Regions from separate parts of the Mesorhizobium sp. B2-4-1 genome, predicted to be linked through region 1. Evidence: predicted binding sites of a transcription regulator. Region 1 holds the regulator's gene; each other region holds the start of a gene.
What was found. The regulator LexA, encoded in region 1, represses DNA repair genes until DNA is damaged. The targets are predictions, from matches to a motif close to TGTTCNNNNTGTGTTCNG.
Positions count from the first base shown of each region.

Region 1 (4,646 bases):
CGCAAAATGTCTTCCAGCACCTCGACAGCCTGCCAGACATCGACATAGCCGACATAAAGCGGCGTAAAGCCGAAGCGAATCGTGGATGGCGCGCGGAAATCGCCGATCACGCCGCGCTCGATCAAGGCCCGCATCACCTGATAGCCATGCGGGTGGAGGAACGAAACCTGGCTGCCGCGCTCATTGCCATCGCGCGGGCTTTCGAGTTCGAGGCCGTAGGCGCCGCATTTTGCCTCGACCAGTTGGATGAACAGATCGGTCAACGCCATGCTCTTCCTGCGCACCTCTGCCATGTCGACGTCGTTCCAGACATCGAGCGCCCCTTTGAGCGCGCGCATCGACAGCACAGGCTGCGTGCCGCAGAGAAACCGGCGGATGCCTGTGCCGACAGCAAAACCCTGTTCGAAGGCGAATGGCCGCGCATGGCCCCACCAGCCGCTGAGCGGCTGGCGGACATCGCCATGGTGGCGCTCGGCCGCGTAGATGAAGGCCGGGGCACCCGGGCCGCCATTGAGATATTTGTAGGTGCAGCCAACGGCGAAATCGGCATTCGAACGGTCGAGCTCGACGGGCAAGGCGCCGGCGGTATGGCAGAGATCCCAGACAATCAGCGCGCCGGCATCATGTGCCGTCCGCGTCAGCGCGGCCACGTCGCGCAACTGCCCGGATTTGTAGTTGACGTGGTTGACCAGGATGACCGCGACCCGCTCGTCGATCAGTTCTTCTATGGTCGGCGCATCGACACCCTCGAGCCGCAGCACCGTGCCCGGCCGCGTCGAGGCAACGCCTTCGGCCATATAGAGATCGGTCGGAAAGCTGTCCCCCTCGGCGACGATGACTGACCTGTCCGGCCGCATCCCGAGTGCCGCATGCAGCACCTTGTAGATGTTGATCGAGGTGGTATCGCAGACCACCGTCTGGCCGGCGGCGGCCCCGATCAGGCGCCCGAGTTGGTCGCCGAGTTCGACCGGCATGTCGAACCAGCCGGCGGTGTTCCAGGCGCGGATGAGATCCTGCGCCCACTCCTGCGTGGCGGCCTTCTGCAGCTCGCCGAACACGGCGGGCGAAGCGGCGCCCAGCGAATTGCCGTCGAGATAGATCACCCCCTGGGGCAAGGTGAAGCGGTCACGCATGGCACGCAGCGGATCCGCGGTGTCCATTGCCTCGATCGCTGCGAGATCGGGAATTTTGCTCATGGTCGCGATGTTCCTCGGTGAGAAGAGCGCCCTGGAAACGGGCCGGCTGTTTTGCCGCCCGGGCAAGGGCTGGCCGCATAGACGCGCAAGAACAGGGTGAACGCCCGGTTCGATCTTTGCTCGATTTCCGCCCGAGGCAGTTCCTCGAGCACCCCAACGATCCGGCGAACCTGGAGATCGCCGATCAAAAGACTGATGTAGATGTCGGCGGCTTCGGCAGGATCGTCACAGGCGATCAGGCCGGCCCGACTTGCGGTTCGAAGCAGGTCGCCAACAAGCGGCATTATGGCATTGCGGCCGAATTGCGCGATCGATTGGCCAAGCGTGCCTGTATCGTTGACGTCGCCGGCCGCGGCGCGATTGAGCGCCACCGCCTTGTCGCCCGTCACGAGGGTCAGCAGGACTGGCCCGAGCAAGTTCAGGGTTTCGAGCGGATCGCGCGCCTGGTGAAGGGCGTCCTCCAGCAGCTTCCTTGCCTCTCCCGCATTGGCTTCGATCAAGGATCGAAACAGGGTCTGCTTGTTGCCGTACCAGTTGTAGAGGGTTTCGTTCGAGGCCGATGCCCGCTTGGCGATAGCAAGCAGGGAGGCGCTCTTGTAGCCGGCTTCCCGGAGCACCGCATAGGCGGCCTCCTCTATCCGTTCGCGTCGCGCGGCCTGCTTCGGCGTGGTCATTGGTGTTCCTCTTCGAAAACCGTACATTATTATACGGTTTCGTCAAGCGAACGGGAAGCAAGGAGCGAGCGAACGCAGCCCATCGCGACCAGTGGTGGTGCCTCGTCGTTTTCCCGCAGGAAGTTGGCATTTTGGTTTCGTTTCGTTCACGAGCCGCAGGGGTTTTTAATCCGCCCAAACGCACCCCGCACCTGCCGGTCACCCAGCTTGCAGGCTTGTGCCAAGAGTGGAGACCGGTCGGGCCACAGGCCATTAACCAAAATAGTTTCAAAGGGCCCGGGAGCGCATTGACGACGGACCGCGCTGGCAGGATGCTGGCTGCGGGAGGGCATTTCGTTTCCGTCGCCTTAACAAATTCATTAAACTTTAAATGGTTGCGGAACACAACTGGAACAGATAGTGTTTGTTCTGGGTTTGTTTTCTGATTCTGGTTCCAGACCCTTCGTGCAATGCCTTTGGGGGCCGCCATGCTCACGCGCAAGCAACATGAACTCTTGATGTTCATCCATGAACGGCTGAAGGAAAGCGGCATTCCGCCGTCCTTCGACGAGATGAAGGAAGCGCTGGACCTCGCCTCCAAGTCGGGAATTCATCGGCTGATCACGGCGTTGGAGGAGCGCGGCTTCATTCGCCGCCTGCCCAACCGGGCGCGCGCGCTGGAGGTGCTGCGCCTGCCGGACTCGATCGCGCCGGGTCTTAACGCGGCAAAGAAGTTCTCCCCGAGCGTCATCCAGGGCAGCCTCGGACAGGGCAGCAGCCCTAGCCGGCAGATCAAGCCGGCGACGTCTTCGCGTCTGCCCGCTGCCGGCAATGACGACGATGCGGTTTCAGCGGTGTCGATCCCGGTCATGGGTCGCATCGCAGCGGGTGTGCCGATCGACGCCATCCAGCATCAGACGCATTCCATTTCAGTGCCGCCTGACATGATCATGGGCGGCGAACACTATGCGCTGGAGGTCAAGGGCGATTCGATGATCGAGGCCGGCATTTTCGACGGCGACACGGTCATCATCCGCAATGCCGACACCGCAAGTCCCGGCGAGATCATCGTGGCCCTGGTGGACGAGGAGGAAGCAACGCTGAAGCGCTTCCGCCGAAAGGGTGCTTCGATTGCGCTCGAGGCTGCCAATCCGGCCTATGAAACACGTATTTTCGGACCGGACAGGGTCAAGGTGCAAGGCAAGCTGGTCGGCCTGATCAGGCGCTACTGAGCGGGGTCGGCGGTGGGCTTTTCGGGTTTGCGGTAAGGCGGCAGTCCCCTTGCCTCGCGTGAGAATTTCCGCTGTTCGTGCCAAGGCCGATATGGCCTGTCGACGGCAAAGCTGACCCGTGCCGGTGCCGTCGCCGATTGCTGGTCGAAGAAGACGGCGGCACTTCCCTTACGAGCGAGCTGCCGCTTGGTGATGACGAGAACCAGCGGATTGTGGCAGGGATCGTAGCCCGCGGGGTCGTTGATGACGATCAGATCCGCATAGGAGCAGGCCCTCCAGGCGTCCTTGCGATCCTCCACCTGCGCGATGATCGCCCCCGAGGTATGCCGGGCCATGCACAGGCCCGTGAAGCAATAGAAAGGCGCTCCCGCCGGAAGTTGCGCGGGATCGAAGATGTCGAACTGTCGGTCTCCGCTGTCGAACAGTTCCGGCGCAACGATGGTTTCGGACTTCAGCGCGCGTTTCCAATTATCGACGGTGAATTCGTTCGGGCGCGCCCGGTTGATCGCGAGCTCGCCGCCGCCGATCGGCAACGCCACCAGGCGGGCATCCTCCGAAATCAGCACGTCCGGCGTGCGCGTGTCCGAGACGGTCAACAGGCCGGCGAGCGCGAAGGGAAGTGCCGCCAGCCGCAGCCATGTCGTGGCCATCGTCGCGATGACCAGGGCGATCGCCACCAGAAGGACGGATGCTGCGAAATCAACCCGACCGCGTCGACCGGCGAGCGTTGCGAGATCCATCCTGATATGGCGATCATCGCGGTCAGTCCCTTGCCCATCAGATAAAGGGATGGTCCATCGAACCCGAACGGCATCAGCAGCGCGCTGGCAACCGCAAGGAACATCACGACAGAAACGATCGGCATGACGGCAAGATTGGCGAACAGGCTGAGCGGCGACACGCGCTGGAAATGCCAGATGGCGAAAAGCGCCGTGGCGCTTCCCGCGATAATCGAGGTCATCGCCAGCCCACCTGTCGCCAGCAGCAATTTTCGCGTCAGCAGGCCAGGCAAGGTCCGTTGCGGCGGCGGGGTCCGCGCTTTGTCGGCTTTGCGATCCGACCAGCCGGCATAGGCGCCGACCAGGGCCGCGGTGGCGGCGAACGACATCTGGAAGCTCGGCCCTACCACCTCGTGCGGCGACACCACGATGACGGCGATCGCCGAAATAGCCAGATTGCGCATGGTGAGTGCCGCCCGATCGAACAGAACGGCGATCAGCATCACCGCCAGCATGATGAAGCTGCGTTCGGCGGCGACAACGACGCCCGAAATGACGAGGTAGGCGGCGATCGAGAAAAGTGCCGCCGCGGCCGCGTATTTCTTGACCGGCCGGCGGGAGGAAAAATTCGGGAACAGCGCGAAGCCGCCACGCAGCAGACCCATGACCGTGCCGGCGACCAGCGCCATGTGCAGCCCGGAAATTGAGATGATGTGGTAGATGCCGGTGCGTCGCATCGCTTCATTGATCTCGTCGGGAATCCCGGCGCGCACACCCACGATCAGCGCCGCGGCGATCTCGCCCTCGGCACCGCCGATGCTGCCCCTGATATGGTCGGCAATGCTT
Region 1 covers NZ_VFVN01000008.1:113,636-118,281, forward strand. Annotated here, with positions in the region: gene kynU (kynureninase) at 1-1,196, opposite strand, end outside; gene FJ949_RS20920 (TetR/AcrR family transcriptional regulator C-terminal domain-containing protein) at 1,193-1,870, opposite strand; gene lexA (transcriptional repressor LexA) at 2,338-3,081, shown strand; partial or broken gene FJ949_RS20930 (ComEC/Rec2 family competence protein) at 3,075-4,646, opposite strand, start outside.

Region 2 (4,646 bases), on a different contig from region 1:
CGTAGCCGTTCAGCACTTCCTGGGTGGTGTCGAGCGAGTTGCCCCAGCCGACGACGGGGATTTCGCCGGGCTTGACGCCGACTTGGTCGAACACGCGTTTGATCGAGCCGGTGACGAGGTCGCCAAGGCCGATGATCGCCTTCACCTTAGCCTTGTTGGCGGTGAGATAGTCGACCATGCGGTTGATCACCTCGGCCTGGTCGAGCGTCGCCTCGGTCACCTCATAGGTGATGCCGAGCGGCTCGAACACGCTCTTGATGCCTTCCTCTTCCTGCACGCCGTAGGTGGCGCCGGGAATCTCGACAGGCATCCAGACGAAGTCGCCCTTCTTCACCAGGCCCTTGTCGACCAGATACTGCGCCCAGTGCTTGCCGAAGGTGACATTATCGCCGCCGACATAGGCGTTGAAATTGGCCTTGGGATCGGGCGTGTTGAAATTGATGATCGGAATGTTGGCCGCGCGGGCTTCCTTGACGATCTCGACAAGGCTGCCCGGATCGGGGCTGGTGGTGGTGATGCCGTCGGCCTTGGCCGAGATCGCGGCCCGCACCGCCTCCTGCTGCGAGGCGACGTCGCCATTGTGGAACGAGGTGTTGACGGTATTGCCGGTGTCCTTGGCCCATTGCTTGGCGCCGGCAAGGAAGTATGTCCAGACCGGATCGGCCGGGCCGCCATGTGAAATCCAGTAGAACGTCTTGGCCTGCGCCGCCGCCGGAATGACCGTCAGCGCGACCAGCAGGCCGTATAGAACCACTCTTAGCCGTGTCAGCATTTGATTTCCTCCCGTTTGAAACTGATCAGTTCGAAACCGCCCTCTTGATCGGGCAAGACCGCGTCCTCCCCGCCAACGTCGTGTTGGATGATCAGAGCATCCTCTTTTTCGACAAATGGCAAGCCTCCGCCCGTCAGTCGTAGTCGGCGCCTGACGGGGCGCCATCAGCGGTCCCATCAGATTGCATCAGTTCGGATGATTTTCCGCGGCAGGTGATACCGGCCTCGAGGGTCGCCGGAGCGATGATTGACCGCCCTCGGGTGAACCCAGAGCTAGAGGAGGCCGGCCCTGGCAAGATCGCGCATCAGATGGCTGGCGCCGTAGGTCCAGTGCGGGCAGTCCGGCGACAGTCGCACCCGGTTGACCAGCGCGCCGAATTTCTCCGACGAGATGGTGACGATGTCGCCGACCTTATGGGTGAAACCCTTGCCCTTCTCGCCGCGGTCCTTCGAAGGCACGAACATGGTGCCGAGATAGAGCGCCAGGCCGTCCGGGTACTGGTGATGCGGGCCCATGGCGGCCGCTACGAGCTCTTCGGGAGAGCGGCTGATCTCGGCCATCGAGCTCGCGCCCTCCAGCGAGAACCCGTCCTCACCTTCCACTTTCAGCCGGACCACGGCCCGCTTTACGTCGTCGATGGAGAACGTGCCGTCGAACAGGCGGATGAAGGGGCCGAGCGAGGCGGAGGCGTTGTTGTCCTTGGCCTTGCCGAGCAGCAGCGCGGAGCGCCCTTCGACATCGCGCAGATTGACGTCGTTGCCGATGGTGGCGCCGAGGATCCTGCCGCTTGAGGCGGCGATCATGGCGATCTCCGGCTCCGGATTGTTCCAGGTAGAGACGGGATGCAGGCCGACATCGGCGCCGAAACCGACCGAGGCCATCGGCTGGCATTTGGTGAAGATCTCGGCGTCGGGGCCGATGCCCACTTCCAGATATTGCGACCAGGCGCCGCGTGCGATGAGCTTGGCCTTGATCTCCATCGCTTCCGGCGAACCGGGCTTGAGCTTGGACAGATCGTGGCCGATCAGCCCGGCAATGTCGGCGCGGATGGCGTCGGCCTTTTCCGCCGAACCGCGCGCCTGTTCCTCGATGACGCGTTCCAGCAGGCTGACGACGAAGGTGACGCCCGAGGCCTTGATCGCCTGCAGGTCGACGGGGGAGATGAGATAGGGCCTTGCCGGATCACGCGCGGCCTCGAAACTGTTGGCCGCGATATCATCGAGCGAGCCGATCGGCTTGCCCTTGGCCGAGCGCACATAACCGGGCGGATCGGCCATCTCGCAGATATCGCGCACGGTCGGCGCCGTGCTCGACGTGATGTCGAAGACGGTGCCATCACGCACCGTGACCACCAGGGGATGCGCGGCGTCGCTGCTTCTGGCGCGCCCGACAAAAAGGCCTTCGGCGGGCAGATGCATCGGGTTTGTCATGCGTGCGGTCCTCTGATCATCAAAAATGCGGCTCGCTGGTTCGGCGCGGCACTTTCACCGGATTCCTGTCAAAGGTCTATCCCGTTTGTGGTGAGCCAGGCGCCATGTCTGCCGGCGTCGTCGGCGATTGGCGTACCGCAAGGAAGCACTCCTTCGGGGGTTGAATGCATGCGGCGGTGCGGGAGTCCCGACGCCTGCGTCATTTTTCCGGCTTGCACATGTTCTCGTTTTGTTCTAATATGCCCAACCTGAGTCAATGGGCGGACGAAATCAGTGAGTGGGCAACCCGCATTCGGAACCGCGAAGAACGGCCAGGCCTTTTTCCGATGGGAACAGGCCGGGAAGCATTTCCACCGGCTGTTCTTTGCCATCCTCGTCGGCAGCGCGATTGCTGGTCGTCTCGCGCGAAAGGCCATTGCCTTGAACCGTGAGTTCGGATTGCAAGGCTGGCTGGTTCCGGAAAATCACATCCACATCTCGCTTGTCGGCCTCGGCGACCATGAGGAGTACCCGCAGGAGTTGGCAGAGGCCGCCTGTCATATCGGATCGATGATCGTTGCAAAGCCCTTCGAGGTCTCGTTCGATCGCCTGTCGGCTTTTGGCGGTGGTGCACTGGTCCTGCGCGGCAGCGATGGCAATCCGTCGCTGCAGAAGTTCTGGCGTGACCTGACGGCGGTGATCTCGGACAGCCCGCTAAAACCCTTTCTCACCAGGTCCATCGAACCGCATGTTACATTGCTTCGTGATGAAGTGGGCGTCCCCAGCATTCGCGAGCGGTCGATCGACCCGATCGGCTGGACTGTCCGGGATTTTGTGCTGATCCACAGTCTCATTGGGAAGGGCGCCTACAAGCAGCCCGGACGTTGGCGGCTGACCGGCCAGGACGATGCACTGCCCGCCATGTGAGAGCCTGCATCGTCCTCGCATAGTCCGCGCGGTCCATCATCCTGACATGGCATGTCAGCTACCAGACGGCACGACGATGGCAGGCCGCCAACCTTTCCCTATTTGCAATGCGTCTGAACAGGAGGAACACATGACCAACACGGAAATTGCCAAGGATTTCACGGAGCTTCTCAAGCGCGGTGACTACGAAAGTGCTGCCGAGAAATACAATGCCGACGACATCGTCAGCTATGAGGCCATGGAGGGGCCGATGGCCGTCTGCCGCGGCAAGGACGCCGTCAAGCAGAAAGGCCAGTGGTGGCAGGAAAACAACGAAGTCCATGGCGGCTCGGTCGAGGGCCCTTATGTCAACGGCGACCAGTTCGCCGTACGCTTTACATTTGACATAACGCCCAAGGCCACGGGCCAGCGTGTCACCATGGACGAGGTTGGCCTGTACACGGTCAAGAACGGCAAGATTGCCGAAGAGCGCTTCTATTATTGAGACGGGTTTTCGGCTGTCGGCACATTTCGCCGCATCCTGAGCGGCCAGGATCATGTCCTGGCCGCTATCCGACCTGATGCACATCGTCGTCACGGATGGGCGACCGCGCGCCCGCCATTGAATAAACTTACTCTTCGATGGTTCTGCCGGGCCGCTGGCAAAGCGCGCCGGGGCTGCTTAATCTGCGGCCAGATTCGAAGTCCGGAAGGCACCTGTTTTGACGATCACCATGTACGGCATCACCACCTGCGACACGATCAGGAAGGCCCGCGTCTGGCTGGAGGGCCACGACGTGCCTTACCGGTTCCACGACTATCGGGCGGAAGGCATCGAGGCGGGCAGGCTGGATGGCTGGGTCCGCAAGGTCGGCTGGGAAAAGCTGCTCAATAAGGGCAGCACCACGTTCCGCGAGTTGCCGGACAAGGATAAGCCGGGCCTGGATGAAAAGAAGGCCAAGGCACTGATGCTGGCCAAGCCGACGATGATCAAACGGCCTGTGCTCGAGGTTGGCGACCGCATCCTGGTCGGGTTCAAGCCGGATGTTTATGAGGCGGCGGTGGTCGGGAAGTAGGGCGCGGTACACTCTCAGTTCGTCATCCTAGGGCGGAGCAGGGAGCGAAGCGACGCGGCGCAGACCCTAGGATCCATGCCGTGACTTTTGGGCGTCGCAGCCGTGCTGATTCTGCTCCGTTGCATTTCCGGACGGACGTCACGGCATGGATCCTCGGGTCAAGCCCGAGGATGACTAAGGGACAGGTCACTGTCCTCTCAGATACCCCGCCAGTGCCACGGCATTGTTGTGCGCCTCGTCATGGGCGCCGTAGAGCAGCGTCACCTTGCCGTCGCGGAGCAGGGCGCGCAGTTGCGCCACGGCCTCGCCATTGCCTTCCAGTTCGGCACGATACCGCTTCTGGAACTCGGCCCATCGTTCGGGCTCGTGCCCGAACCACTTGCGCAAGTCGGTGCTCGGCGCGATGTCCTTCAGCCATAGCGCCAGCGCGGCATGCTCCTTGCTGACGCCACGTGGCCAGACACGATCGACCAGGACCCGCTG
Region 2 covers NZ_VFVN01000006.1:356,958-361,603, forward strand. Annotated here, with positions in the region: gene FJ949_RS18120 (substrate-binding domain-containing protein) at 1-772, opposite strand, end outside; gene FJ949_RS18125 (fumarylacetoacetate hydrolase family protein) at 1,045-2,202, opposite strand; gene FJ949_RS18130 (2'-5' RNA ligase family protein) at 2,476-3,108, shown strand; gene FJ949_RS18135 (nuclear transport factor 2 family protein) at 3,239-3,592, shown strand; gene FJ949_RS18140 (ArsC family reductase) at 3,810-4,163, shown strand; gene FJ949_RS18145 (DUF488 domain-containing protein) at 4,350-4,646, opposite strand, start outside.
Region 2: a site for LexA is predicted at 2,422-2,439, ahead of FJ949_RS18130 (2'-5' RNA ligase family protein). Genes of this name have one in related genera too.

Region 3 (4,646 bases), on a different contig from region 1:
GGAGGAGACAAACATGGTCTATGCGACATCGGACGGATCGGCGGGCAAGCGTTTGCGCGTCGGCATGGTGGGAGGCGGGCAGGGCGCCTTCATCGGCGCGGTGCATCGCCTCGCCATGCGGCTCGACGACCAGATCGCGCTGGTGGCCGGCGCGCTGTCGTCCGACCCCGGGAATGCCGCCGCCTCGGCCGCCGAGATCGGCATCGCGCCGGAGCGCAGCTATGCCGATTACCGCATGATGGCCAAGGCGGAGGCGGCGCGCCCGGACGGCATCGAGGCGGTCGTTATCGTCACGCCCAACCATCTGCACGCGCCGGTCGCGACAGCCTTTCTGGAAGCCGGCATCGATGTGATCTGCGACAAGCCGCTGTCGACGACGCTGGGCGAGGCGCAAGCCCTGGTGGCGCTGACGCGGGAGAAAAATCGCCGCTTCGTCGTCACCCTCAACAACACCGGCTACGCCATGGTGCGCCAGGCGCGCGAGATGGTGGCGGCGGGCGAACTCGGCCGCATCGTCTCCGTGCACGGCGCCTATATCCAGGACTGGCTGACCAGGCCGATCGATGCCGACGGCCAGAAACAGGCGGAATGGCGCACCGACCCGGCGCGCGCGGGCCAGTCGGCGGTGCTGGCCGATATCGGCGTGCATGCCTTCAACCTGGCGAGTTTCATCAGCGGCCGCGAGGCCGAGACGGTGTCGGCCGACCTGTTCACCGCCGTGCCGGGACGGCGGCTCGATGACAACGCGCATGTGCTGGTGCGCTGGGCGGGCGGGGCACGCGGCACGATCCTGGCCAGCCAGACGTCGCCCGGCCACTATAATGATCTCTCCGTGCGCATCTATGGCGACAAGGCGGGGCTTGAATGGTCGGGCACGCGGCCCGAGGAACTGCGCTTCTCCAGATATGGCGAGGAAAGCCGCACGCTCGTGCGCGGCGGCCATGGCTCGACGCAGGAAAGCCGGCGCGTGTCGCGCATGCCGGCCGCTCATCCCGAAGGCTATATCGAGGCCTTCGCCAATTTCTACCGCGACGCCGCCGACATCATCCGCGCGCATCGTTCGGGCGCCGCCGTCGATGCGGCCCGGGCGGCGCAGGTGCCCGATGTGGTCGACGGCGCGCGCGGCGTGAAGTTCGTCGCCGCGGCGGTGGAGTCGAACGCGGCTGACGGGGCGTGGACGGCGGCAAGGTTCGGGTGAGGGTGTGCCATCCAATGTGACATCGCGGCCACGCCCGACGGTGCCGCGCGGTTGACGGCGATCAAGAGTTGGCCGTCCATTCGGGACCGCGCTGTGTTCCGCCATTTTTCAAGCCCGTTGCGAGGCTGGTTTCGAAGGCAACAGCCGGTTGACTGGCTTCCAAATCGTTGCCGCCGACCTTGCGCGAGGTGATTGCGACGCTATGTCAGGCGCATCCGCGTTGCTCCCCGCCCGCGCATTCGGCAATCTGTCGCTTCTTCGGCGTTGAAGGCTTGCTCCGATGGAACTCGGTCTCATTGGATACTACAGCGACTTCGTGGTTTACCCCCTGGCGATCGCCCTGCTGGCTGTGGCCGGGCTTATCGAGGCCGGCGAAGAGAGCGCGCCAGGCTGGCTGGCGACGGCGCTGGCGTGCCTGTGTCTGTGGACGCTGATCGAATACGTCATGCACCGCTTCGTCCTTCACCACATTCCCTGGATCAGGGATCTGCACGCCCGCCATCATGTCGAGGAGCGCAGTCCGGTGGGCACGCCGACCTGGCTCAGCCTCGGCGTGCATGCGCTTGTCGCGTTCTTTCCCGTATGGATGGTCTCGGATTTCGCGGTCGCCAGCGCGGCGAGCTGCGGGCTGATGCTGGGCTACCTATGGTACGTCAGCATCCACCATGTGATCCATCACTGGCATCCCACTCATCCGAGCTATCTCTACACGCTGAAGCGCCGCCACGCGCTGCATCATCATGTCGACGAAAACGTCAATTTCGGCGTGACGTCGCTGTTCTGGGATCGGGTCTTCGGCACGATGCGGCTCTGAAGCCAACTGGTGTGCGCCATTCGGGAAGCGCAGACAGCCATTCCCGCTTACAATTCCTTCTGCGCCAATTCCCTGAACTCGTCGGGCACCGAGCGGGCCGCCTCCAGCGCCACGGTGCCGTAGCCGACGGCCTGTTTGCCGAAACGCTCGCGGATCTTGTCGATGGCGCGGTCGGCGCCGAAGCGTGCGAGGCCCTTCCTGGTGCCGGGGCGGCGCTTTTCGTCGGCGAGGCCGAGCGGCAGTTCGAGCTGCAATTCGGCACTTTCCTCCAGATGCGAGACCGAGATCGCCAGCAGCGAAATCGTCCTGTCATGCGGATGATCGGCAAGCACGCCCCGCACCAGGTCTGTCGCGATCTCGGCCAGCATCACCGTCGCCGAGATCGGCTGGTCGAGCGTGATCGAGCGGGTGACGGCGCTGAGGTCGGCGAAGCGCACGCGCACCGTCACCGTGCGGCCGGGGCGCGCCTTGGCGCGCAGCCGGCTGGCGACCCGGTCGGCCAGATGCAGCAGGACGGGGATGTAGACGCATTCCAGTGCCGGCTTGCGGCCAAGCGCCGACTGGGCACCGGCCGAATGGGCGCGGCGACGTGTTTCCAATTTGCGCGGATCGCGGTTCCACGACAAGGCGGCAAGCTTTTCGCCGGCGGCAGGGCCGAGCAGCCGCGCCAGCGCGCCGCTGTGCGTCCTGGCCAGTTCGCCGATTGTCTGGACGCCGATCTCGGCCAGCCGCGCGCTGGTCGCCGGGCCGACGCCCCACATCAGGGAGACCGGCAGGTCATGCAGGAAGGCGATCTCCGTGCCGGGCTCGACCACCACCAGCCCATCGGGCTTGGCCACCTGCGAGGCGATCTTGGCCAGGTGCTTGGTGCGCGCCACGCCGATCGAGATCGGCAGGCCGAGTTCGCTTCGCACGCGGCGGCGAATGGTCGAGGCGATCTCCCGCGGCTGGCCGAACAGATGCGTGCAACCGGCGACATCGGCGAAGGCCTCGTCGATGGAGATGCGCTCGACCAGCGGCGTGAAATCGTCGAGCACCTTCATCGCGGCGTCGCCGAGCCGCTGGTAGTCGCGGAAATTTCCGCCGACGAAAATCAACTGCGGGCAGAGCTCGCGCGCCTTGCGCCCCGGCATGCCCCCGCGCACGCCGAACGCGCGGGCTTCGTAGGAGGCGGCGAGCACGACGCCGCCGCCGACCGCGATCGGCTTGCCGCGCAGCGACGGGTCGAGAAGCTGCTCGACCGAGGCGTAGAAAGCGTCGAGATCGGCATGCAGGATGGTGGGCTCCATCCCCGGTTCCTCGCGACGTTGTAGAGTATGGAACATAAAGAGAACAAACATTGCTCGCTGTCAAGCGAGGTCGCGATCCGCCGGAACATTGTCGCTCACAATCGCGTTGACGGCCGAAGGGCGCCGCGTGCGGAGGCTGGCATGGGCAACTTTGAAATGATCGATCTGGTTTGCGTCGTCAACGCCTGCTCGACCGACCGCGCCGCGGGGCGGCTGGTTTCGATGGCCAAGGCCGTGGAGGAATTGCGGGTGCTGACCGGCGATTTCGTCTCGGCCGACGAAACGGTCGCGAATGCGCTGAGTGAAGTCGCGCTGCAGTGCGGCTGCGCCGTGCTGTTCGATGAGCAGGCGGGCGCCGACATATTGCGCACGCCATAGCTCGCCGCCGGCGTGCTGCAATGCATCACGCGACCGCTCCAATCGCTTGTTTTTGCGCTATTCCGAATAGAGGGCCGTGACGCGCTTTCTGAGGCGCGTTGCCTGTGCGGGTCGTTGTCCCTGAGGCCGCCTTGGCGACATCCATCAACCGAGATGCTCCGCCCGCAGCGCCTGCTTGAGGCGCTCCAGCGCCGGCTCGCCGTCGGCAGCGAGCTTATCGGCGATCCTTGCCAGATCATCGTCGGCCTTGCGGTGCTTGCTGCCCCAAGCGCCGAGCGTGGCCAGCACGGGCACAAGGTCGATGCCGGCCTCGGTCAGGCGATAGATCGCCTTCAGGCCATGCGTGGGATCACCGCTGCGGGTGAGGATGCCTTCGTCCTGCAATGTCTGGAGGCGCTCGGCCAGCGTACGCGAGGAAATGCCCTCATCGGATTGCAGGAATTCGCGAAAGTGCTTTTTTCCGGCGAAGACCAGGTCGCGGATGATGAGCAGCGTCCAGCGGTCGCCGAGCAGTTCGAGCGACAGGTTGATGGGGCAGCCAGACCGGTCCCGTGTCGACATGTGTATGGTTCCATTTTTAAATCGCTTTACTATTGACATCGTTTTCATCTCAGGTCAATAGTTCCAAATGTAAACCATCGGCAACCGTGCCGGCCGGACGGGTAAAACGAGCCGCTCGGCCTTTGACCGGGAGAACCATAATGAAAAAGCTGATCCTCCAGATGCAGATGTCGGTCGACGGTTTTGTCGGCGCCGCCGGGGATCATCGCTGGCAGCTCTGGGAATGGGGCGACGACAGCGCCTGGGACGAGGAGCTGAAGCGGGACTTCAACGCCGTCTTCGCCGGCATCGATACCATCCTCTTGAGCCGCAAGATGGCCGAGGAAGGCTACCTCACCCATTGGGGCAATGCGGCGAAGAGATATCCGCGCGACCCGTTCTATGCTTTCGCCCAGCGCATCGTCGA
Region 3 covers NZ_VFVN01000011.1:140,121-144,766, reverse strand. Annotated here, with positions in the region: gene FJ949_RS24945 (Gfo/Idh/MocA family oxidoreductase) at 14-1,198, shown strand; gene FJ949_RS24940 (sterol desaturase family protein) at 1,479-2,012, shown strand; gene dinB (DNA polymerase IV) at 2,060-3,301, opposite strand; gene FJ949_RS24930 (hypothetical protein) at 3,443-3,679, shown strand; gene FJ949_RS24925 (helix-turn-helix domain-containing protein) at 3,824-4,240, opposite strand; gene FJ949_RS24920 (dihydrofolate reductase family protein) at 4,381-4,646, shown strand, end outside.
Region 3: a site for LexA is predicted at 3,330-3,347, ahead of dinB (DNA polymerase IV). Genes of this name have one in related genera too.